One region of the Comamonas denitrificans genome, then DNA from elsewhere that is predicted to be linked to it. Evidence: predicted binding sites of a transcription regulator. Region 1 holds the regulator's gene; each other region holds the start of a gene.
The links. Region 1 encodes FNR, which switches genes on or off when oxygen is low (the NO sensors DNR and NnrR bind a similar motif). Its sites were predicted from a motif close to TTGATNNNNATCAA; they were not measured.
Positions count from the first base shown of each region.

Region 2: the regulator FNR is predicted to act here: its motif matches at 5,496-5,509, upstream of ACFO24_RS05770 (ribonucleoside triphosphate reductase).
Region 3: the regulator FNR is predicted to act here: its motif matches at 5,899-5,912, upstream of ACFO24_RS06415 (bacteriohemerythrin).

Region 1 is NZ_JBHSEY010000057.1:74,154-81,502, forward strand. Features, by position in the region: gene ACFO24_RS12295 (ABC transporter ATP-binding protein) at 1-3, opposite strand, end outside; gene ACFO24_RS12300 (FecCD family ABC transporter permease) at 1-1,022, opposite strand, end outside; gene ACFO24_RS12305 (ABC transporter substrate-binding protein) at 1,000-1,824, opposite strand; gene ACFO24_RS12310 (DUF904 domain-containing protein) at 2,040-2,273, shown strand; gene ACFO24_RS12315 (cell division protein ZapA) at 2,270-2,605, shown strand; gene ACFO24_RS12320 (sulfite exporter TauE/SafE family protein) at 2,870-3,556, opposite strand; gene hemN (oxygen-independent coproporphyrinogen III oxidase) at 3,560-4,942, opposite strand; gene fnr (fumarate/nitrate reduction transcriptional regulator Fnr) at 5,138-5,866, shown strand; gene ACFO24_RS12335 (DMT family transporter) at 5,999-6,907, shown strand; gene ACFO24_RS12340 (DUF5368 domain-containing protein) at 6,931-7,296, opposite strand; gene ACFO24_RS12345 (NAD(P)/FAD-dependent oxidoreductase) at 7,333-7,349, opposite strand, start outside.
Region 2 is NZ_JBHSEY010000021.1:18,389-25,737, forward strand. Features, by position in the region: gene ACFO24_RS05750 (ABC transporter substrate-binding protein) at 1-449, opposite strand, end outside; gene ACFO24_RS05755 (TonB-dependent receptor family protein) at 466-2,601, opposite strand; gene ACFO24_RS05760 (anaerobic ribonucleoside-triphosphate reductase activating protein) at 2,673-3,377, opposite strand; gene nrdD (anaerobic ribonucleoside-triphosphate reductase) at 3,382-3,564, opposite strand; gene ACFO24_RS05770 (ribonucleoside triphosphate reductase) at 3,684-5,426, opposite strand; gene ubiU (ubiquinone anaerobic biosynthesis protein UbiU) at 5,720-6,760, shown strand; gene ACFO24_RS05780 (U32 family peptidase) at 6,842-7,349, shown strand, end outside.
Region 3 is NZ_JBHSEY010000026.1:33,384-40,732, reverse strand. Features, by position in the region: gene trpC (indole-3-glycerol phosphate synthase TrpC) at 235-1,038, shown strand; gene ACFO24_RS06430 (diguanylate cyclase domain-containing protein) at 1,170-3,836, shown strand; gene ACFO24_RS06425 (uracil-DNA glycosylase) at 3,925-4,650, shown strand; gene queA (tRNA preQ1(34) S-adenosylmethionine ribosyltransferase-isomerase QueA) at 4,683-5,765, opposite strand; gene ACFO24_RS06415 (bacteriohemerythrin) at 5,987-7,117, shown strand; gene ACFO24_RS06410 (HD-GYP domain-containing protein) at 7,185-7,349, opposite strand, start outside.

The sequences.
Region 1 (7,349 bases):
CATGATGCCAAGTCCCGCATTCTGCGCTGGTACATCAGCACCAGCAGATAGCTACCCCCCAGCAAGGCGGTGACCACACCGACGGGCAACTCCTGGGGGGCCAGCAAGCCCCGCGCCAAAATATCCGCCGCCAACAGCAACGCCCCCCCCATGGCACTGGCCAGCACCACGCTGGTGCGGTGGGGCACCCGCACCAGGCTGCGCACCAAATGCGGCGCAGCCAGACCGACAAAAGCAATCAACCCCGTTTGCGCCACCGCCGTGCCCGTGGCCAGTGCCAGCACGGCCAGCAGCCCCAAGCGCATCGCCGTCAAAGGCAGGCCTAAACTGGCGGCCGTGGCCTCGCCCAGGGCCAAGCCATCCAAGGCCCGCGCCAGACTCCAGGCAGCGGCCAAACACAGCAGCCAGGCTGCGGCCATCACAGCGCACGCGGCCCAGCCGACCAATGCGGTGCTGCCCAGGCCAAAGGCTTTCATGGGCTGCAAAATCTCGGGGTAGCGCAGCTCCAACCCATCGCGCACCGCGCCCAGCACCACCCCCACCACCACCCCGGCCAGCAACAGGCGCAAGCCCTGCTGACTGCCTTGGGCCAAAACCAGCGCCAAAAACACCGCACCGGCAGCCCCCATAAACGCCATCCCCGTCATGCCCAGCCGCGGCAGCCACAGCAAGCCCAGCGGAGCACCACCGGCCAACAGCAAGGCCAGCGCTCCGCCCAACGCCGCCCCGGAAGCACTGCCCAGCAGGTACGGATCGGCCAAAGGGTTGCGAAACAATCCTTGCGCAACCGCTCCAGCCAAGCCCAGCAGCGCCCCGGCCAGCCAAGCCCCCAGCGTGCGCGGCAAGCGAATCTCCACAATGATTTGCTGGGCAATGGCATCGTGCGGCCAGCGCCACACCGCCTCCAGCCCGGTGCTGCCCACCGCCACCCCCATCACCAGCAACCCAAGGCTGAGCAGCAACAAAGCCAGCCCCAGCCAACGGGCGGCGGGCGCGGTGTTACAAAGAGGATGGCTTGGCATGGCGAGGGGCCTTGTCGATCAAACACTGGGCCAGCAGCTGCGCAGCCTGTGCCATGCGCGGGCCGGGGCGCACCAAAATATTGATTTGCTCCGCATCAAAACGGCAAATGCGCTGCTCGCGCACCGCGGGCAATTGCCCCCACCCAGGAAAAGGGGGCGCAGCGGCCGCGGCCGCGCCTTGAATCACCACTTGCGGGGCCGCACGCAGCACAAACTCGGGGCTCACCAAGGGGAAAGGCCCCATTTCTGCCGGCACCACATTGACCATGCCCATGCGGGTCAAAATTTCACCCAGATAAGAACTGGCCCCAGCGGCATACGGCCCTTGCCCCACTTCAACATACACGCGGGTGCCAGCAATCGTCGGTGGCAAGCGCTGCGCCACGCCATCCAGCCCTGCTTGCAGCCGCTGCCACAGTTGCGCCCCCGCTGCAGGCTGGTGGACCAAAGCGGCGATGGTGACGATCATGTGCTGCACCTCGGTCAGGTTTTGCGCATCCAGCACCACCGTGCGCACACCCAAAGCCCGCAAACGCTCCCCCACCGGGGTGGCACGCGACAGCAGCACCACATCGGGTTGCAGGGCGATGATGGCCTCCAGGCTCGGATCCAGGCCGCCCCCCACCTTGGGCACATGGGCGAGGGCCTCAGCCGGCCAGCTCGAATAGCGGTCTATGCCCACCAGGCGCTGGCACTGCTCTAAAGCGCACAGCACCTCGGTCAATGTCGGTTGCAAACTCACAATCCGCTGGGGAGCACGCTCCAGCGCAGGGGCCGTCTGGGCCTGAATTTGAAGCGGCAAGCCACTGCAAAACCATACAAGCCATAGCATGAACCGCTTTGCTGACATATTTTTAAGATTCATTCACTAGTTTTTATTGATTAAACAAGCGGTACGCGCTATTTTTTTAGAATATTGCACCACCACCAGGATTGTAGAAGCCCTGACCAATTCACCATCTGTTGCATTTGCTGCGCCGCACAAAAATCAGCGCAACGCCTACAATCGACCCCTGCATGACCACCACTTTTTCCCTTGACGATCTGGCCGCGCGTACCGAGGCCTTGCTCAGTCGCTACGAAGCGCTGGCGCACGCCCACACCGAGCTGCAGGCGCAACTCAACGCCACCCTCCAAGAGCGTGACTCGCTGCGCCTGCGCCTGCAAGCAGCCCGCGCCCGCATTGATACCTTGATCGCACAATTGCCCGTCAATCAAAGCACACACAGCGCTGACCAGGAGGAGGCATGAGCCAAGTTTCCGTAAAAATTTTGCAGCAAGACTATGTTTTAAGCTGCCCCGATGGGCAAGAAGCGGCCTTGCTCGAAGCCGTGGTCAAAGCCAACCAGGCCATGCAGCCCTTGTGTGAATTGGCCAAAGTGCGCACCCGCGAACAGGCTGCCGTGTTGGCGGCCGTGAACTTTGCCTTCCAAAACCAGGCCTTGCAAAAGCACATTCAGCAGCAGCTGCTGCAACCGCAGCCAACCCCCATCTGCACCGCACCCACCGCCGCCGAGCAGGCTCGCCTGAACGCCCTGGTTGAGCGCCTAGACCGGGTGCTGGCACCCTCACCAACAATTTAATTATTTTCTAAGCCCTGCCCCTGCAGGCTTGCTAAAATCGCGCCGTCTGCAATTCTGTCGGGCTTTATATTGCCTTGAACCAATGCTCATTGAGCACGGGCTTGGTACATTGCCTGGGGAGCGTGATCGTCTCGCGTCAGATGAACCCAACGCCAGGCTGCCCTCGCCCACCTGAACCCCCGGTTCAGGTTGACGGCCCGGTAGTTTTGCAGACACCTTATGCCTTCGGCCTTATGCGCAGGGCTGGCACCCGCCAACGCTTGGCTAGGTCGCACACCACAGCTCTGGCCCATGCACCGCATCCAGCCACAGCGCCCACAACGCAACCCCCACCAGCATCGCCCCCGCCGCCCGGGTGCCCCAATCGCTGCGCCAACGCCCCACGGTCCCTTGCAGCAAACGCCAAGCCAGCGGAGCCAGCCACAGCCACAGGCCCGACCCCACGCCAAAAGCCAGCATACTCAGCGCCCCAAAGCCAGGATTGGCCGCCAAGGCGGCGGTCAGCACTGCCGAATACAACAACCCGCATGGCAAAAGTGCCCAGGCCATACCCGCCAAAAAGCTACCACTGGGTTGCGTCACCAAAGGCTGCACTTTGCGCCACACAGCCCGCCCACCAGCCTCCAGCCAGCGCGGCTGTTGGCCCTGGAGCAGCATTAGCCCACCCCAAAACAAAATGGCCAAATGCATGCCCGTCCACACAGGGCGCAGCCAAGTGGTGGTGCTGGCCAGCCAGGCCATCTCGCCCATGGCCCAGGCGGCCAAAGCCCCCAAGGCGCTATAGCCGAGCAAACGCCCAACGTGAAAACTCAGCCACCGCCAACGCGATACGGCCTGGTCAGAAGCACCACCAGAGGCAACCAGCGCACAAGGCGCTGCGCACATGACAAGACAATGGGGCCCCCCTACGAGCCCCATGAATAAGGTTGTCCACAGTAAAGAGATCAGCATGGATCAGATGATCCGCGAAAAGCGCTCCCGACTGCGCGCGGCTTGCAAATAGCGGTCAAACACCAAGGCCACCCCACGGACAAAAAACCATCCCTTAGAAGTGACACGAATACAGTCATCCAACACTTCAACCAAGCCCTCTTCTTGCTGGCCGCGCAGCAACTCAAACTCAGCGGCAAAGTACTGCTTGCAATCAATCAGCCAGGCGTTGTTGATGGATTCAAACAACAGCTCGCCTTGGCACATGATGGCCATGATCACGGCGCGACGAATCAAGTCGTCTTTAGACAGCGCCAAACCACGCACAATGGGCAGCAAACCTTGGTCGATCAAATCGTAATACTCGTCCAAAGTTTTTGCATTTTGGCTGTAAGTGCCGCCAATGCGGCCAATGGCCGACACGCCCAAAGCAATCAAATCGCAATCGGGCTGGGTGCTATAGCCTTGAAAGTTGCGGTGCAAGCGCCCTTGGCGTTTGGCAATCGCCAAGGCATCGTCCGGCAGGGCGAAGTGGTCCATCCCCACGTACACATAACCTGCATCAATAAAGCTATCAATGGCCGCCGAGAGCATTTCCAGCTTGTCACCCGCTGTGGGCAAGTCAGGCCGCACAATGCGCCGCTGCGACTTGAAGCGCTCAGGCAAGTGGGCGTAGCCATACAAGGCAATGCGATCAGGCCGCAACTCGCCCACTTGCTCCAGCGTACGGGCAAAGGATTGCGGATTTTGTTTGGGCAGGCCGTAGATCAAATCGACGTTCAGCGATTTAAAACCGATTTTGCGGGCCGCCTCAACCAAGGCAAACACCTGTTCAGCCGGCTGAATGCGATGCACGGCTTGCTGCACATCAGAGTCAAAATCCTGCACGCCAAAGCTCAGGCGGTTCAGGCCAATATCCCATAGCACTTGCAAACGCTCAGGTGTGACCGTGCGGGGATCCACCTCAATCGAATATTCACCATCGGGGGCAAACTCAAAACGTGCCCGCAGTACCTGCATCAGGCTGACAAGCTCTTCATCGGACAAGAATGTCGGTGTTCCCCCCCCAAAATGCAGCTGACTCACCACCTGCCCACGCCCCAGGTGCTGCACATGCAAATCGAGCTCACGCTCCAGATACTGCAAGTACTTTGCCGCCCGATCATGGTGCTTGGTGATGATTTTGTTGCACGCGCAGTAGTAGCACAGCGATTCACAAAACGGGATGTGGATGTACAGCGACAGTGGCTGCACTGCCGTGGCAGATAGCACTTTGCGCTGCTGCAGCGCAACGATGTAATCTTTTTCGCGGAAGGCCTCAACAAAGCGGTCAGCCGTCGGGTAGGAGGTATAGCGTGGCCCTGGCACGTCATAACGGCGCAGCAAATCGGGCGTGACAATACTCATGGGCAATCTTCTCCTTGGTAAGCCCTTTATTTTCGGGTAAATAACCAAGCTACCGACTTGACGTGCGTCAATTATTTATTTAAAAAGAAACGGGTGATAATTTGACCTAAGTCAGCGCAGCACGGGCTTACCCCAAATGCCCCGTGTTTTTCTTTGTTTTCTCTCTTTGCCCCGGGCAACGGCGGTCTTGGCTCAATGACTCCTACCACTGCATCCATACAAGTTACCTGCTCCAATTGCAATCTGCGCGAACTGTGCATGCCCGTGGGCCTGGACTGCCAGCAAATGCAGCGCATTGAAGAGGTGGTCGCCACCCGGCGCAAGATCAAGCGTGGCGACATGCTGTTTCAAAACGGTGAAGATTTCACCTCGCTGTACGCCATTCGCACCGGATTTTTCAAAACCTGTGTCGCCACCGAGGACGGTCGCTACCAAGTCACCGGCTTTCAAATGGCGGGGGAAATCATTGGCTTGGATGGCATTGTTCACAATCACCACACCTGCGATGCGATTGCGCTAGAGAACGCCGAAGTGTGCGTGATGCCGTTTAACCGCATCGAAGAAATCTCCCGCGAAGTCACGGCGCTGCAATCACATGTGCACAAAGTCATGAGCCGTGAAATCGTGCGCGAGCACAGCGTCATGCTGCTGCTGGGCAGCATGCGGGCAGAGGAACGACTGGCCGCATTTATTTTGAATTTGGTGCAACGCCTGCATTCACGCGGTTTTTCTTCTTCGGAGCTGATTTTGCGCATGACGCGCGAAGAAATTGGCAGTTACCTGGGCCTCAAACTCGAAACTGTCAGCCGCACCTTCTCCAAATTTGTCGAAGATGGCATGGTGGAGGTCAAACAGCGCCATATCCGCATCCTCAACCAAGAGGCACTGCAGCGCTTGGTGAACAATTCCCGCGAAGGGCGCTGACCTGGCCCCTTGGCACCAGCCACCCAACATCCAATATTCAACCCCCAGGCCTGCGCAAAGGCCTGCTCTTTCCCAAACCTCTTGGCACTATCCAGCACCACGCAGGTGCAGCAAGCCTATAGTGCGCCCCCTATGCTACGACTTTCCAACTTTGGCCCCCACGCCCGCATGCTAGGCATGGTCATTCTGTGGGGGGCCTCCTGGCCCGCCGGGCGCATCGTGGCCCAGGCCATGCCGCCGCTGGCCGCTGCCAGCCTGCGCTTTGTGCTGGCGCTGCTGGTGTTGCTGCCGTGGATGTACCACAGTGGCGGTTTTGCACAACTTAAAAACTGGAGCACAAAGCGCTGGATGGGTATGGCTTTAGGCGGTTTTGTTGGGGTATTTGGCTATGCCAGCTTGTTCCTGTCGGGGCTGCAGTACCTGCCGGCGGGCAAGGCGGCCTTGCTGATCACCCTCAATCCGGTGGTCACGCTGCTGCTGGCGGTGTGGCTGTTCAAAGAACGGCTCAATGCCATCATCGGCCTGGGCATGACCATGGCGTTTTGCGGCGCCATCATCGTGATTTCCCAAGGCAACCCCTTGCACATTTTGCAGGGGCAGCTGGGCTTGGGCGAGTGGCTGATTCTGGGTTGTGTGGCCTGTTGGGTGGGCTACACCTTGCTGGGGCGCTGGGTGATGAATGGGGTGGATGCGCTCTCGGCCACGGCGGTGACGGCCAGCTTTGGCACGCTGTTTTTGATTGTGGCCAGCTTGCTGGTGGAAGGCCCTGCCGGAGTGCAAGCTGCCCTGCACAGCGGCTGGAGTGCCTGGGGGGCTTTGTTGTTCTTGGCCTTTGGTGCCACGGCCCTGGCCTATGCCTGGTTCTTTGATGGGGTCAAGCGCCTGGGTGCAGGCGCGGCAGCCGGCTACATCACCCTGGTGCCGGTGGTGGGGGTGGCGGTGTCGGCGCTGCTGCTGCACGAGGCACTGGATACCAGCCTGCTCATTGGCGGCACTTTGGCGGTGCTGGGCACCGCCATCATGCAACGCGGGCGGCGCTAAAAAAGCCCCAGCGCCACGAGCGGCTAGGCCTTTGCAGCCCTCGGGCATTTGCAGTGCATATAGCCCGCCACAGTGTAACCCAACACCGTGGTGCCCACAGCCCCCAGGCCAAAGACCAGGGCAATCAAAAACCAGTCGGCCGGGCCGCCTGCATCGGTAAAGCCCGAGGACGACACCTTGGCCATCACCACTAGGGCCAGCGCACCGCCGAGCAATCCTATTGCTTGAGCACCTACCATGCGCCTAGCAACGATTGTGCGCTCTTTGAATAGTAAAAATAAGAAGGCCAAAGTGCCTCCAGCTATCAAAATAATGAGCAACCACAGCAGCGGTGCGCCCAGCATCTCTTGAAAGACGTACCAGAAAATCAGCGGATCGAGTTCTTTCATGACGGGTTTCCTTCTTGGGGTTCGGGGTTCTGGGAATCAAGCCTGGCCACGCA
Region 2 (7,349 bases), on a different contig from region 1:
CACAGCAGTTGCAGCATGATGTCGGGCATGTCCCCCCGAAAAGGCACGGCGATTTCCTCGCCCTTGAAGTCCAACAGGGTTTGGCGCTGCCCATCGCGGGTGACTACCCACAATGCCCCCCAGGTGGCAATGTTGAGCAGCTGCACCCCCGCGCCCCGGTTGTAGAGGTTGGCCGCGACGTTGCTCGGCATGGCCAGGATGTCGGCCTTGTTGCCAATCGCCATCACGCGCAGCTGATCGGGGTCACGCCACGGGGTGAAGACCGTTTTGGCCGCCACACCGGCCAGCGCATTGCTTTGCGCCATGTGGATCAAGGGGGCCGACACAATGGCCGGTGGCCCGGACAGGGTCAGTTGCGGCAAGGGGGCCGCCCAGGCAGGCAGCACGGTGGGGGCCGCCAGGGCGGCGGCCGTTTGCAGCAGTTGGCGGCGGTTTACGACAGGCGGCATGGCAGGGGCTCCTCGTTTAAAACTTGTAGCGCATGCCCACCGTCACGCTGCGCCCCACCCCGGGCAGGTAGCCGGGCTGGGCCGCGGTGGCCTGGTTGCGGATGGCAAAACTGCTGGCGTAGCGCCGATCGGTCAGGTTTTCGGCCATCAGGTAGGCCATCCACGGGCCTTGCTGCCATTGCAGTTGCAAGCCCAGCAGGGCATAGCTGTCCTGCGTGCTGCCCGCCGTGTTGGCGTGGTCGATGGGCGTGGCCCTGGGCATCCAGCGCAGGTTGGGGCCAACGCGCCAGGTGCCGCTGGTGGTGGCGATGCGCCACAGCACCTCGGCATTGATCAGGTGGCGCGGCACCCCGGCAATGCGGTTGCCAGCGTAGATGCCGTCCTTGAAGCGAAAGTCACTCAGCGTCCAGGAACCGCGCCAGTCCAATGCCCCCTGACCCAGGGCAAAACTGCCGCTGAGCCCGGCCTCAATGCCCTGGTGGCGGGTGCCGCCCGCGTAATTGGTGGTACTGGCCGACAGGCCGTTGGCATCCGTCACGCTCATGATCTCGTCAGCCACCTGGCTGCGGTACAGCGCCAGTTGCCAATGCGTGGCGCGGTTGCCTGTGCCCCACTGGCCCTGGCCGCCCAGCTCCCAAGTGGTGGCGCGTTGCAGTTTGAGTTTGGTCAATCCGCTGACGGCGGTCGCCGGGTTGCCCGGGTTGGGCACGGCACCGGTGACGATTTCCCAGAACGTGGGCGCTTCCTGGCTGCGGCTGATATTGGCCCACAGCCGGGTGCTGGGTGTAATCTGCCAGTTCAGCCCCAGTTTGGGCGTGGCAAACGTCCATTGCTGATTCAGGGTTTGGCCCGTCTGGCGGCTGGTGGCATCGCGGCGTTGCTGGCTCCCGCCCAGTTGGCCCACCAGGCTCCAAGCCGGGGCGAATTGCCAGTGGGCCCCCACCTGGGCTTGCAGGTTGTCGGCGGTCAGGTCGTAAGCGCCAAAGCGCTGCAAATCGCGGCCGTTGGCGGGGCTGACGGCGTTGAGCGTGCGGTCCATGGTGCTGCGCGACCAGGCCAGTGCCGTGTGCCATTGCAGGCCTGCGCCCACCTGGCCATCGGCCCGCCACTGCGCCCCGAAGGTGGTGCTGTCGGTGCGCGTACTCACGGCCGGGTCTTTGAACCAATCGTCCGTATCCTGCCAGTACACGCCCACTTCCTGGCGCAGGCTGTCGCTGCCCCAGCGCGTGCGGTTGGCCAGGCGCAGTTGCTGGGTTTCACGGCGGGGGTCGCGTTGGTAGATGTTGATGGCCTTGTCCTGCGGGGTGCTGCCATCGCCCATCACGCCCCGGGGGTCGCTGCGCACCCGGTCTTTGGGCACGACGTTGGGGATTTCAAATGCCAGATCCGTCCACGACAGGTAGGTGCGGTTTTCCACCCCGCCGCTTTGAAAGCCGACATTGGCGTGCAGCGCATCGCGCCGCGAGGCGCTGTGGTGGCGGTAGCCGTCAAAGCGGTCGCTGCTGACGCTTACGCGTCCGTCCCACTGCTGGCCCACCAGGCCCAACGCCCCTTGCAAGGCCTTGCGGCCAAAACTGCCCACTTCAGCCCGCACCACGCCTTGTTCATCCGCACCGGTGAGCGATTGAAAATCCAGTTCCCCGCCCAGGGTGGTGGCGCTGGGTGTAAGGGTGTTCGCACCCCGGCGGGCGCTGACCAGGGCGGCGTTGCGCGGCTCCAACGTGCCGATGACAAAAGAGCCATCGGCCTCGTTCAGCGGCAGGCCATCTTGCAGCAGCACCACGCCGCGATTGACCGGGTTGCTTTGGATGCCTGAGCCGCGAATCGACAGGCGCGGCTGGTCGGTGGCACCAAAAAAGTCTTGCAGCACGATGCCGGGCTGGTAATCCAGCGCATCGCGCAAGGTGGCCAAGCGGGCCGCTTGCTGCGGCTGGATGAGGTTGGTGCCGCCCGGCAGTTGCTCCAGGCGCTGGCGCTCGCGCTGGGCCGACGGGGCCAGGGGCAGGCGGCCATCTTGGTCGGCACGCACCGTCACATCGGGCAGCACGGCAGCGGTTTGGGCCCCCACCCCGGCGGGCGTGGCAATGCAGGTGACGGCAGCGGCCCAGGCCAGGGGCCGCAAGGCGCAGCGGAAGCGGGATAAATGGGACATGGCAAAAGATGATGAAAAGTTCATCTATTTTATTGCCACAAAAAAGTTAATGAGATTGATTTGCATCAATTTTATGCAGTGCGCAATGTAAAGCCGTGCCAGCCCTGGGCCAGCGCCTCCTGCTGCCCGGCCGTCCAGCACCACGCAGCCGCATCGGGGCTGCGGCACTGCTGCACCGCCCACTGGCGCACGCCCTGGGCCTGCAGGCTGCGCCCAAGGGCCAGCAAATCGGCAAAGGGAAACAAGCCGGGGTGCCAGGTGGTGCGGCACTCAAAATCCACGCCGCTGGCCAGCAGGCATTGCAAGCCGGCAAAGGCTTTGGCACCGCTGCCGGGAGTGGCGGTGATGCGGGCGTAGTCGCCTTCCGGGGCCTTGATGTCCAGCCCCACCCAATCGAGGTGCGGCAGAACGGCCGCCAGGCGCTCGGGGTACATGCCGCCGGTGTGCAGGCCAGTGGCAAAACCCAGCGCGCGCACTTCCTGCAGCGCGGTGGGCAGGCCGGGTTGCAGCAGTGGCTCGCCTCCGGAGAAGACCACCGCATCCAGCAAGCCTTGGCGCTGCTGCAAAAAGGCCAGCACCTCACCCCATGCCATGGCCGCAGGCGCGGTGGCATCGAGCAGATCCGGGTTGTGGCAATAGCCGCAGCGCCAGGGGCAGCCCTGGCAGAACACCACGGCCGCCAGCTGGCCGGGAAAGTCGATGCTGGTCATGCGCGTCAAGCCGCTGACACGCAATGGGGCGGCCCCCAATGCACCCAAGGCAATCCGGCGGGCCATGGACTTACTGCTGCTCGCGGAAGAACTGGCGCTCGTGGTGCTCGCCTTGCTTGCCAATGTTGAAGCTGGCCACCGGGCGGTGGTAGCCCATCACGCGGGTCCAAACCTCGCAGGGCTGGCGTTCGGCATCGGTCAATTGCACGGCAGCGGTCAGGGCAGCGGTTTCGGGGGTAGAGAGGGCGTTCATGGTGGTTTCCTTCAATTGAATAAATAAATAAATAGCTTGACCCGCTTTTATTCATTGGTTTTTAAAGATAAAAGCATCTGAAAAAACCTTTTTACAAGCGGTAAAAGCTATGGTTTTCATCACGCTGCCTGCAATTGCTGGCGGCGGCGCTTTTCTGCCAAGCGCTCTTCATCGCACTTGGGGCAGAAGGGGTGCTCCCCAGCCAGGTAACCGTGCTGGGGGCAAATCGAGAAGGTGGGCGTGACCGTGATGTAGGGCAGCCGAAAGCGCGTGAGCGCGCGCTTGACCAGCTCGCGGCAGGCAGCGCCGCTGGACAAGCGCTCGCCCATGTACAAGTGCAGCACCGTGCCGCCGGTGTATTTGGTTTGCAGGCTTTCCTGGCGCTGCAGGGCTTCGAACGGGTCGTCGGTAAAGCCCACGGGCAGTTGCGAGCTGTTGGTGTAGTAGGGCTGCTGGGGTGTGCCCGCTTGCAAAATACCGGGCCAGCGCTTTTTGTCTTCCTTGGCAAAGCGGTAGGTGGTGCCTTCGGCGGGCGTGGCCTCCAGGTTGTAGAGGTGGCCGGTTTCTTCTTGAAAGGCGACGATGCGTGCGCGCACATGGTCCAGAAAGCGCACGGCAAAGGCATGGCCCCAGTCGCTGGTGATGTCGTGCACGTTGTGCGTGAAGTTGCGCACCATCTCGTTGATGCCGTTCACGCCCAGGGTGGAGAAGTGGTTGCGCAGCGTGCCCAGGTAGCGCTTGGTGTAGGGGAACAGCCCCTCGTCCATCAACCGCTGAATCAACGTGCGTTTGACTTCCAGGCTGTCTTTGCCCAATTCCAGCAGGCGGTCCAGCGCGGCCAGCAGCGCCGCCTCGTCACCGGCGTGCAGATAGCCCAGGCGGGCGCAATTGACGGTGACCACGCCCACGCTGCCGGTTTGCTCGGCGCTGCCAAACAGGCCATTGCCGCGCTTGAGCAATTCGCGCAAATCCAGCTGCAGGCGGCAGCACATGGAGCGCACCATGTGCGGCTCCAGCTCCGAGTTCACAAAGTTCTGAAAATACGGCAGGCCGTACTTGGCCGTCATGTCAAACAGCAGCGCGGCGTTGGCGCTCTCCCAGGGAAAGTCCTTGGTGATGTTGTAGGTGGGAATGGGGAAGGTGAACACCCGGCCCTTGGCATCGCCCGTGGTCATCACGTCGATGTAGGCGCGGTTGATCATGTCCATCTCGGCCTGTAGCTCGCCGTAGCAAAACGGCATTTCCACCCCGCCGATCACTGGCACCTGCTCGCGCAGGTCCTCGGGGCACGTCCAGTCAAAGGTCAGGTTGGTAAACGGCGTTTGTGTGCCCCAGCGCGAGGGCACGTTCAGGTTGTAAATCAGCTCTTGGATGCACTGGCGCACCTGCGCGTAGTCCATGCCATCTTTGCGGATGAAGGGGGCCATATAGGTGTCAAACGACGAAAACGCCTGCGCCCCGGCCCACTCGTTTTGCAGCGTGCCCAAAAAGTTCACCACCTGTCCCACCGCTGAGCTCATGTGCTTGGCCGGCCCGGCCTCGACCTTGCCGGGCACACCGTTCAGCCCCTCGTGCAGCAGCGTGCGCAGCGACCAGCCGGCGCAGTAGCCGCTGAGCATGTCCAGATCATGGATATGGATGTCACCATTGCGGTGGGCCTCGCCCACTTGCGGCGCATACACGTGCGAGAGCCAGTAATTGGCCGTGACCTTGCCCGCCACATTCAAGATCAGCCCGCCCAGGGAATAGCCCTGGTTGGCGTTGGCGTTCACCCGCCAATCGGCACGGGTGAGGTATTCGTTGATAGCGCTTTGCACCTCTACCTGGATGGGGCTGTCGGCCGGCGCTGCGATCGGGTTCATAAACACTCCAAAACAACAAAAAACACTAGATGTAGCGTTTATCGTATTTTCAAAACACTAGATGTAGGTTTGAACCAGATCAAACAATGCACCTTCATCGGTACTGCCAGCAGGGGTATTCGCCGCTTTTCACGCCGGATTGGGGCCACCTGCAAACCGGCTTAAGAAGATGTTTTTATTCAAATCTTGAGTAAATTTATCAACCATAAGTCAGCGAAATTTGACAAAGATCAGCCCACGTAAAAACAAAAAAACTACAGTCCAAAGCATTTTTCATGTTGCCCTTATTGTTTATGCCCGCCTCCTCCAGCCCCACCCCCGCCCTGGCTCCCGCCCCGGAACTGGTCTGCCCCGCCGGCAGCCTGCCTGCCCTGAAAGCGGCCATTGATGGCGGAGCCGATTGCGTTTACCTGGGCCTGCGCGATGCCACCAACGCACGCAACTTTGCTGGCCTGAACTTTGACGAAAAAGCCATCCAAGAAGGCATCGCCTACGCCCACAGCCGGGGCCGCAAGGTGCTGCTGGCGCTGAACACCTATCCACAAGCCAGCAACCCCGCGCCCTGGCGCTCGGCGCTGGACCGCGCGGCTGCCTGGGGCATTGATGCCGTCATCCTGGCCGACCCCGGCCTGATGCGCTACGCCACCGACCGGCACCCGCAGCTGCGCCTGCACCTGTCGGTACAAGGCTCGGCCACCAACCACGACGCGATCAACCTGTACCAGCAGCAGTTCAACATCCAACGCGCCGTGCTGCCGCGCGTGCTGTCGCTGGAGCAGGTCAAGCAGGTCACCCAGCGCACCAATGTCGAGATCGAGGTCTTTGGCTTTGGCAGCCTGTGCGTGATGGTGGAGGGGCGCTGCGCCCTATCGTCGTATGCCACGGGCGAGTCGCCCAACACGCATGGCGTGTGCTCGCCGGCCAAATTTGTGCGCTGGAAAGACACGTCCACCGGCGTGGAATCGCGCCTGAACGGTGTGCTGATCGACAAATACGGCCACGGCGAAAACGCCGGCTACCCCACGCTGTGCAAGGGCCGCTTTGATGTGGGCGCTGAAAGCAACTACTACGCCCTGGAAGAGCCCACCAGCCTGAACACCCTGGAGCTGCTGCCCCAGCTGGTGAAGATGGGCGTGCGCGCCTTCAAGATCGAAGGCCGCCAACGCAGCCCTGCCTACGTGGCGCAGGTGACCAAGGTGTGGCGCGAGGCCATCGACCACTGCATGGCCCAAGGCCACCTCTACGCCCCCAAAACGGCCTGGATGGCCAGCCTCGACCAGGTGGCCGAGGGCCAGCAGCACACCCTGGGCGCTTACCACCGGCCTTGGAAATAACCAAGCAATAAACCATAGCTGCTTACGCTTATCCCGTAAGCGTTAAAGCCTTATTGAATACAAATTTTTGACATTGCCATGATGAAGTTATCCCTCGGCCCGGTGCAGTACTACTGGCACCGCGAAACCATTTTTGAGTTCTACCAAGCCATGGCCGAAACCCCGGTGGACATCGTGTACCTGGGCGAAGTGGTCTGCTCACGCCGCCGCGAACTGCGCCACAGCGATTGGCTGGACATTGCCCACATGCTGCGCGATGCCGGCAAAGAGGTGGTGCTGTCCACCATGGTGCTGCTGGAATCGACCAGCGACGTGGCCGACATGCACAAAATCGTGCGTGAAACCGAGTTTTTGATCGAAGCGGGCGACATGGGCGCGGTGCACAACCTGGCGCTCCAGCGCCCCTTTGTCGCCGGAGCGCAGCTCAACCTGTTCAACCCCGATGCCCTGGCCTGGATGGCCAGCCTGGGGGCCACGCGCTGGGTGATGCCGCTGGAGATGCGCGCCAGCGACCTGGCCGTATTGCAAGAAAGCCGCCCGGCCGGGCTGCAAACCGAGGTGTTTGCCTATGGCCGCATGCCGCTGGCCT
Region 3 (7,349 bases), on a different contig from region 1:
ACTAACTTTCTTGCGCGCGCAAGAAAGTCAGCAAAGAAGGCGTGCTGCGCAGCTTTGGCACCGCAGAACTCACTACGCGCCCTGCGGGCGCTGCGTTCGGACAACTGCGGTGAGTCAGACGGGATGCGGCTTGGTTGTTTTTGCGGCTGCGCCCTGACGGATACGTTGTTATGGAATGGCTGGCTCGCTTGCTGCGCAGCTTCGCGGGCTGGGCTGGAGTTTTTGGAGAGAACGATGAGTGATATTTTGGAAAAAATCTGCGCCGTCAAGCGCGAGGAAATTGCGGCTGCGCAGCGGCGCATGCCCCTGGCGGAGATGCGCCGCGATGCGGAAAGCCGGGTGCTGACGCGCGATTTTGTCGGGGCGATGCGCGCCAAATTGGCCCAAAACCAGGCGGCGGTGATTGCCGAGATCAAAAAGGCCAGCCCCAGCAAGGGCGTGATCCGCAGGGGCGAGTTCATTCCGGCGGACATTGCGCAAAGCTATGCCCAGGGCGATGGCAAGGTCAGCGCTGCCTGCCTGTCGGTGCTGACCGACCGGCAGTTCTTCCAGGGCCAGCCCGACTATTTGAAGCAGGCCCGCGCCAGTTGCCCGCTGCCGGTGCTGCGCAAGGATTTCATGGTCGATGCCTACCAAATCTACGAATCGCGTGCCATGGGGGCCGATTGCGTGCTCTTGATCGCCGCCTGCCTAGACGATGGCCTGATGGCCGAGCTGGAGCAGATCGCCCACAGCCTGGACATGGCCGTGCTGGTGGAAGTCCACGATGGCCACGAGCTGGAGCGGGCCTTGCAGTTGAAAACCCCGCTGGTGGGCATCAACAACCGCAACCTGCGCACCTTTGAGGTGGACATCCAGACCACGCTGCAGCTGCAAAAAGAGGTGCCGCCCGAGCGCATCTTGGTCACCGAATCGGGCATTCTTGGCCCGGCGGACGTGCGGGCCATGCGCGATGCGGGCATTCACAGCTTTTTGGTGGGCGAGGCCTTCATGCGGGCCGACGACCCCGGGCTGGCGTTGGCGCAGCTGTTTGCCTAACAGGCCACCCCGCTGGCCAGGTGCTGCCAGCGGCAAAGCACGCGTTTACCCTAGGTGCAAGCCCTGGAGAATGGGACACAAACTGGCGCTTTGCTCTTTAAAATTTGTGACCTTTTGTAAAGTGATTGCTTGTGCTGCGCTCCCTCTTGCTTCCTCCCCGTGACCGTTACCGCCGAGAGTGGTGGTGGTTGCTGTGGGTGGGTGTGGCGCTGGGGGTGTTGCTGGGGGCAGCCTTGGTGTGGGAGCGGGACACCCTGGTTGCCAGCGAGCGTGAGCGCCTGGCCCAGCAAGCCAGCGTGATTCATGACAACTTGGCGCGGCAGCTGCAATCGATTGACAAGGGGCTGGCCAGCATTCTTGATGCCATTGCCCAAACCCGTGCCTTAGGATCGGACCAAAATCGGGCGCAAGAGCGTATTCAGGCCCTGGCCGATGCCATGGTGGGGGTGGGCGGCATTTTGTGGTTGGATGGCCAAGGCCGGGTGCAGGCCAGCAACCGTTTGGAGTTGATTGGCCGCGATTTGAGCAGCCGGGCCTACTTTCAAACGGCCAAAAGCAGCATCGTGCTCAACACCTTGATTGTGGGCGAGCCGTTTGCGCCAGAGCCTGCCATGTGGGTGCTGCCCATTGTTCGGCCCGTGGTCAATGCCGAAGGGGGGTTTGACGGGGTGGTGGTGATGGCGCTCTACCCCGAAGATTTGTCCACCCTGCTGCGCTCAGTGCTCTATGCCCCGGACATGTACGCCACGGTGATTCACCCCCTGGGGCGGCGCTTTGTCTGGCAAAACCAGCAGGGCTCAGACCTGCAAGCACCGCAGTATGGGCCCACGCCCATGCTGCGGCAGTTCCAGGCCAGTGGTGCCCGGCAAGCGGTGTTGCAAGGGGTGCTGCGCCCGGATGAGCCTGAGCGGATGGTGGCCATCACCACGGTGCAACCGGCGGACCTGCCCATGAACCATGCGCTGGTGGTGGCCGTGGGGCGCACACTGCCGGCGATTTTTGCCTCGTGGCGCACGACGGTGTGGGTGACCCTGGCGTTTTATCTGCTGGTGGGCATGGTGGTGGTGTTTGGCCTGCGCGTGATGCAACAGAATTTGCGCAGCCAAGAGCAGTCCCTGCACGACAAAGACCAGGCGCTGAGCAATTTGTGGCACGCCGTGCTGATCGCCACTGGCCAGGGCGTGTGGGATGCCAATTTGCAGACCGAGCAGGTGTATTTTTCCTCGGCCTGGAAAGCCCAATTGGGCTACGAGGATGCGCAGATTGGCAACACCTTTGCCGAATGGACGATGCGCATCCACCCCGACGATGTGGGGCGCACCAAAGCGGCCTGGGCGGAGTGTGAAAACGGGCGGGACGATTACGACTGCGTGTACCGCCTGCGCTGCCAAGATGGCAGCTACCGCTGGGTGCAGGGCAAGGGGCGGGTGCTGTCGCGCGATGCGCAGGGGCGCATTGTGCGCATCGTCGGCACGAACACCGATGTCTCCGAAGAGCGGCGCCTGCGCGAGCGCTTTGAGCATTTGACGCAAAACGTGCCCGGCATGATTTACCAGTTTCAGCTGGAGAGCGATGGCACCAGCCACTTTCCCTACGTCAGCAAGGGCGGGGAAGATATTTATGGCTTTAGCGCCAATCTCAAGCTGCCGCCCACCGAGCGCAAAGCCAGCAGCGTGATTCACCCGGACGATGCGCTGCGCGTGGCCAAAACCATTGTCGAGTCGGCCCAACAGCTCACCCTGTGGCGCCAGGAATACCGGGTGTGCCTGCCTGGGCGGGGCGAGCGCTGGGTCAGCGGTGTGGCCCGGCCGCAGCCACTGGAGAGCGGGGCCGTGCTCTGGCATGGCTATATCCAGGACATTACCGAGCAAAAACACCAGGCCATGGAGCTAGAAGAGGCGCAGCGCATGCTCCAGCACCTCCTGCACGCCATGCCGGTGGCGCTGTGCATGGTGGATGAATCACGCCATATTTACTTTCGCAATCAGCGCTTTTTGGATTACTTTGGCTACACCGAAAGCCAGGTGCCCAGCATGGATGAGTGGGCCGTTTTCGCCTACCCCGATCCGGCTTACCGCAGCCAGGTCGGCCACGAATGGCGGCAAGCACTGGCCCATGCCGCCACGCACGATGGCTACATCCCCAGCCAGGAGTACCGCATCACCGCCGCCAACGGCAACGTGCTGACGATTGCCATCGGCGGCGTGCAGTTTGGCAGTAGCCTGCTTGTGACCTTTGTCGATCGCACGGCCGAGCAAGCGCACAGCGAAGCGCTGGAGAAAATGGCCTTTATCGATGCCCTGACCGGCCTGCCCAATCGCCGCCAGTTTGACCAAGCGCTGCAGGCCGAATGGCAGCGTGGCGTGCGCAGCGGCCAGCCCTTGGCGCTGCTGCTGATGGACATTGATTTTTTCAAGCAGTACAACGACTTGTATGGTCACCCCGAAGGCGATGCCTGCCTGCAAGCCGTGGCCAAGGTGCTGCCCAGCGGCTTGAACCGGTCCTACGACTTGATCGCCCGCTATGGCGGTGAAGAATTTGTCTGCCTGTTGCCCGAATGCAGCTTGGAGGGCGCACATGCCAAGGCCCAAGCCTTGTGCGCGGCAGTGCGGGCGCTGCAGCGGCCCCATGCCGGCTCACAAGTGGCCGCGCATGTGACCATCAGCATTGGGGTGGCGGCCGTTGTGCCCAGCGCCGATGCCCGCCCGGAGCAATTGCTGGCCCAGGCCGATGCCCATTTGTACGCGGCCAAGCAAGCTGGGCGCAATCAGGTACACGCTGGAAATCATGAAAAGTGAGCTGATGCCGCTTTAAAATCAATATATAAGCAATCAATCGCCAGAAAAATGTTGAAATACAAGCGGTAAAAGCTATCAAAATTGATCTATGACTTCTTCCCTGTTACCCCCTTGCGCTGCCGATCAACTCCTGCACGCCGACCCTGCGCAATGGCCCGTCGCCCCTGGGTGGCAGCCCTTGGTGGCCGAGTTTTTTGCCAGTGCTGCGGGGCAAGCGCTGCAAACATTTTTGCAGCAGCGCCAAGCGGCGGGCGCGGTCATCTTTCCCCCTGAGCCCCTGCGGGCGCTGGCGCTGACCGATGCGCCCGCCGTGCGCGTGGTCATCCTGGGGCAAGACCCCTACCACGGGCGCGGCCAGGCCGAGGGGTTAGCGTTTTCGGTAGCGCCAGGGGTGCGTTTGCCGCCCTCGCTGCGCAATATTTTCAAAGAGCTGCAGCGTGATTTGGGCCAGCCCTTGCCGGCCTTTCCCCAGCCCGGCGGCAGTTTGGTGCGCTGGGCGCAAAACGGCGTGCTGCTGCTCAACACTTGCCTGACCGTGGAAGAGGGCCAGCCCGCCAGCCACGCCGGCAAAGGCTGGGAGGTGCTCACCGATGCCATCATCCGCCAGGTGGCCGAGCAGGGGCCGCCCACCGTATTTATGCTGTGGGGCAGCCATGCGCAAGCCAAGCAGCGGCTGATTCCTGCGGACCGGGGGCACCTGGTGCTGACCAGCAACCACCCCTCGCCCCTGTCGGCCCTGCGCCCGCCGCAGCCCTTTATTGGCAATGGCCACTTCAGCGCGGCCCGGGCCTTTCGCCAGCAGCACGGCTATTGAGCCGGGGGGCGGCTTAGATCATGAACACGTTCTTACTGGCGCTGCAGCAGCATGGCATCGCCATAGCTGAAAAAGCGGTACTGCTGCCCAATGGCGTGCTGGTACAGCGCCTGAATGTGCTCGTACCCGGCAAAGGCGCTGACCAGCATCATCAGCGTGCTTTTGGGCAAGTGAAAGTTGGTCAGCAGCAAATCCACCACCTGAAATTGAAAGCCCGGGGTGATAAAGATGTTGGTATCGCCCGTGGTGTTGCCGCTGGCGGCCCACGACTCCAGCGTGCGCACGCTGGTGGTGCCCACCGCCAGCACCCGGCCCCCGCGCTGGCGGCAGCGCTCCAGGGCGGCCAGGGTGGACAGCGGGATGTCGTACCACTCGCTGTGCATCTGGTGCTGGCTTAAATCTTCGGTTTTCACGGGCTGAAAGGTGCCTGCACCCACGTGCAGGGTGACGCTGGCCGTCTCCACCCCTTTGGCCTGGAGGGCGGCCAGCACGCCCGCATCAAAGTGCAAGGCGGCCGTGGGCGCGGCCACTGCGCCGGGCTGGCGGGCAAAAACGGTTTGGTAGCGCTCGCCATCTTCGGCCGCATCGGGGTTGTGGCCGCTGGCTTGCTGGCGCTCAATGTAGGGCGGCAGCGGCAGGTGGCCGTGCTGCTCCATCAATTGCCAGGCAGTGGCCTCTTGTGGGCCGTGCAGCGCCAGGTGAAACAGGGGGCCGTCGGCCTCGGGCCAGCGGCCCAGCAGCGTGGCATCAAAGCCACCGTGTTGCAGGCCGCCGCACAAATGCAGGCGGGCTCCGGGCAGGGGTTTTTTGCTCACTTTCATGTGGGCCACCACCTCGTGGCCGCCGGGCAGCACGCGTTCAATCAACAGCTCTAATTTGCCGCCGCTGGCTTTTTCGCCAAAAACACGGGCTTTGACCACTTGGGTGTCGTTAAACACCAGCAAATCACCGCTTTGCAGCAGGTCGGGCAGTTGGTGAAAGATGCGGTCTACGGGAGGCTGGCCGCGGCCATCGAGCAGGCGCGAGGTGCTGCGCTGGGCGCAGGGGTGCTGGGCGATGAGCTGCGCGGGCAACTCGAAATCAAAATCACGCAGGGTAAAGCGTTGGGCAGGCATAAAGCAAAAAAGGCTTGAGGGCGGAACAACGCCCGTACCAAGAAACAATAAGGCGGCGATTGTCGCAAAACCTGCAGATGCTTTTTGTGACTAGGGTTTGCCCATGGAAGGAGAAAAATTGCCACCCGGGTGCTTGATGGATATCAGGAAACTTGTCACTATGGGTTCTACACTGGCGGGCTCAAAAAGCGCGTGTAAAAAAGGGAGGCAAGGTGGTGACCATGGGCAACGCATTCATTTGGGATGACAGCTTTATCACGGGGTTTGACCACGTTGATCAGCAACACCATGTGCTGGTGGATTTGTTCAATGAACTGAACCAGGCGGTGCTGGCCCCCAGCGGCGACAGCGATGGTCTGCTGGCCGATGTGTATGGCCGCCTCTTGGCCTACACCGAATACCACTTCCGCGAAGAAGAAGAGCTGATGGCCCAGTACGCCGTGGACACCCGCCATGTGGAAAACCACCGCAATATGCACCAGCAGTTTATTGACCAAGTGCAAGTTTTGTGGGCGCAGCGCAGCGCCATGGGGGACCCCAGCGCGACCTTGCTGGGGTTTTTAACCTCGTGGTTGGGCCTGCATATTTTGGGCATTGACCAATCCATGGCGCGGCAAATTGCGGCGATTCATGAAGGCATTAGCCCGGCCGATGCCTATGAGTTTGAAACCAAGTTTCATGACAATGGCACCCAGGCGCTGCTGCGCTTGATTGGCAAGCTGTACACGGTCGTATCCACACAAAACATGCAGCTGGCCCAGGCCAACCAAACCCTCGAAGACCGGGTGGTGCAGCGCACCCAGGAGTTGGAGGCGGCCATGGCCCGCCTGCGCGCCATGGCCCGCACCGATGGCTTGCTGGGCATTGCCAACCGCGCCCATTTTCATGAGCGCCTGGAGCAGGTGTGCGCCCTGGCCCTGCGCGGCGAGCGCCCCGTGGGGGTGCTGATGGTGGATGTGGATTGTTTTAAAGCCTTTAACGACCATTACGGCCATTTGCATGGCGATGCCTGCTTGCAAAAAATTGCCAAAGCCCTGACCGGTTGCCTGTACCGCACCTCGGATTTGGTGGCCCGCTATGGTGGCGAAGAGCTGGTGGTGCTGCTGCCCGATACCAATCTGGAGGGGGCCCAGCAGGTGGCCCAGCGCATGGTGGAGGCCGTGGCCCAGCTGGGCATTGCCCACCAGGCCTCGCCAGCAGCACCGGTGGTCACCATCAGCGTGGGCGTGTGCGCACAAATTCCCTATGCCGGCCCGGACAACGCCAGCGGTTCTGCCGCCCTGCTGGCCTGTGCCGATGCGGCGCTGTACCGTGCAAAAAATCAGGGGCGCAATCGCTGGGTGGCGGGATAGCGCGGTAGCCGGGGAAAGCCCGAATGCAAAGCGCCCCGTGCAGCAGGCAGGGGGCGCTTTTGCGTTTTTATTCCAGGACGGGGCAGGCCGTGGTTTCTTGCGCTGCGGCGGCTTGCCAGATGTTGTCCAGGTCGGGGAAGGACCAGTGGTCGGGGTCTTCGCGCTGCAAAATCCGCAGATGGGCGACGCAGCATAAATCGGTCGCCTTGGGCGGGCAGAGAAACTGGTTGCG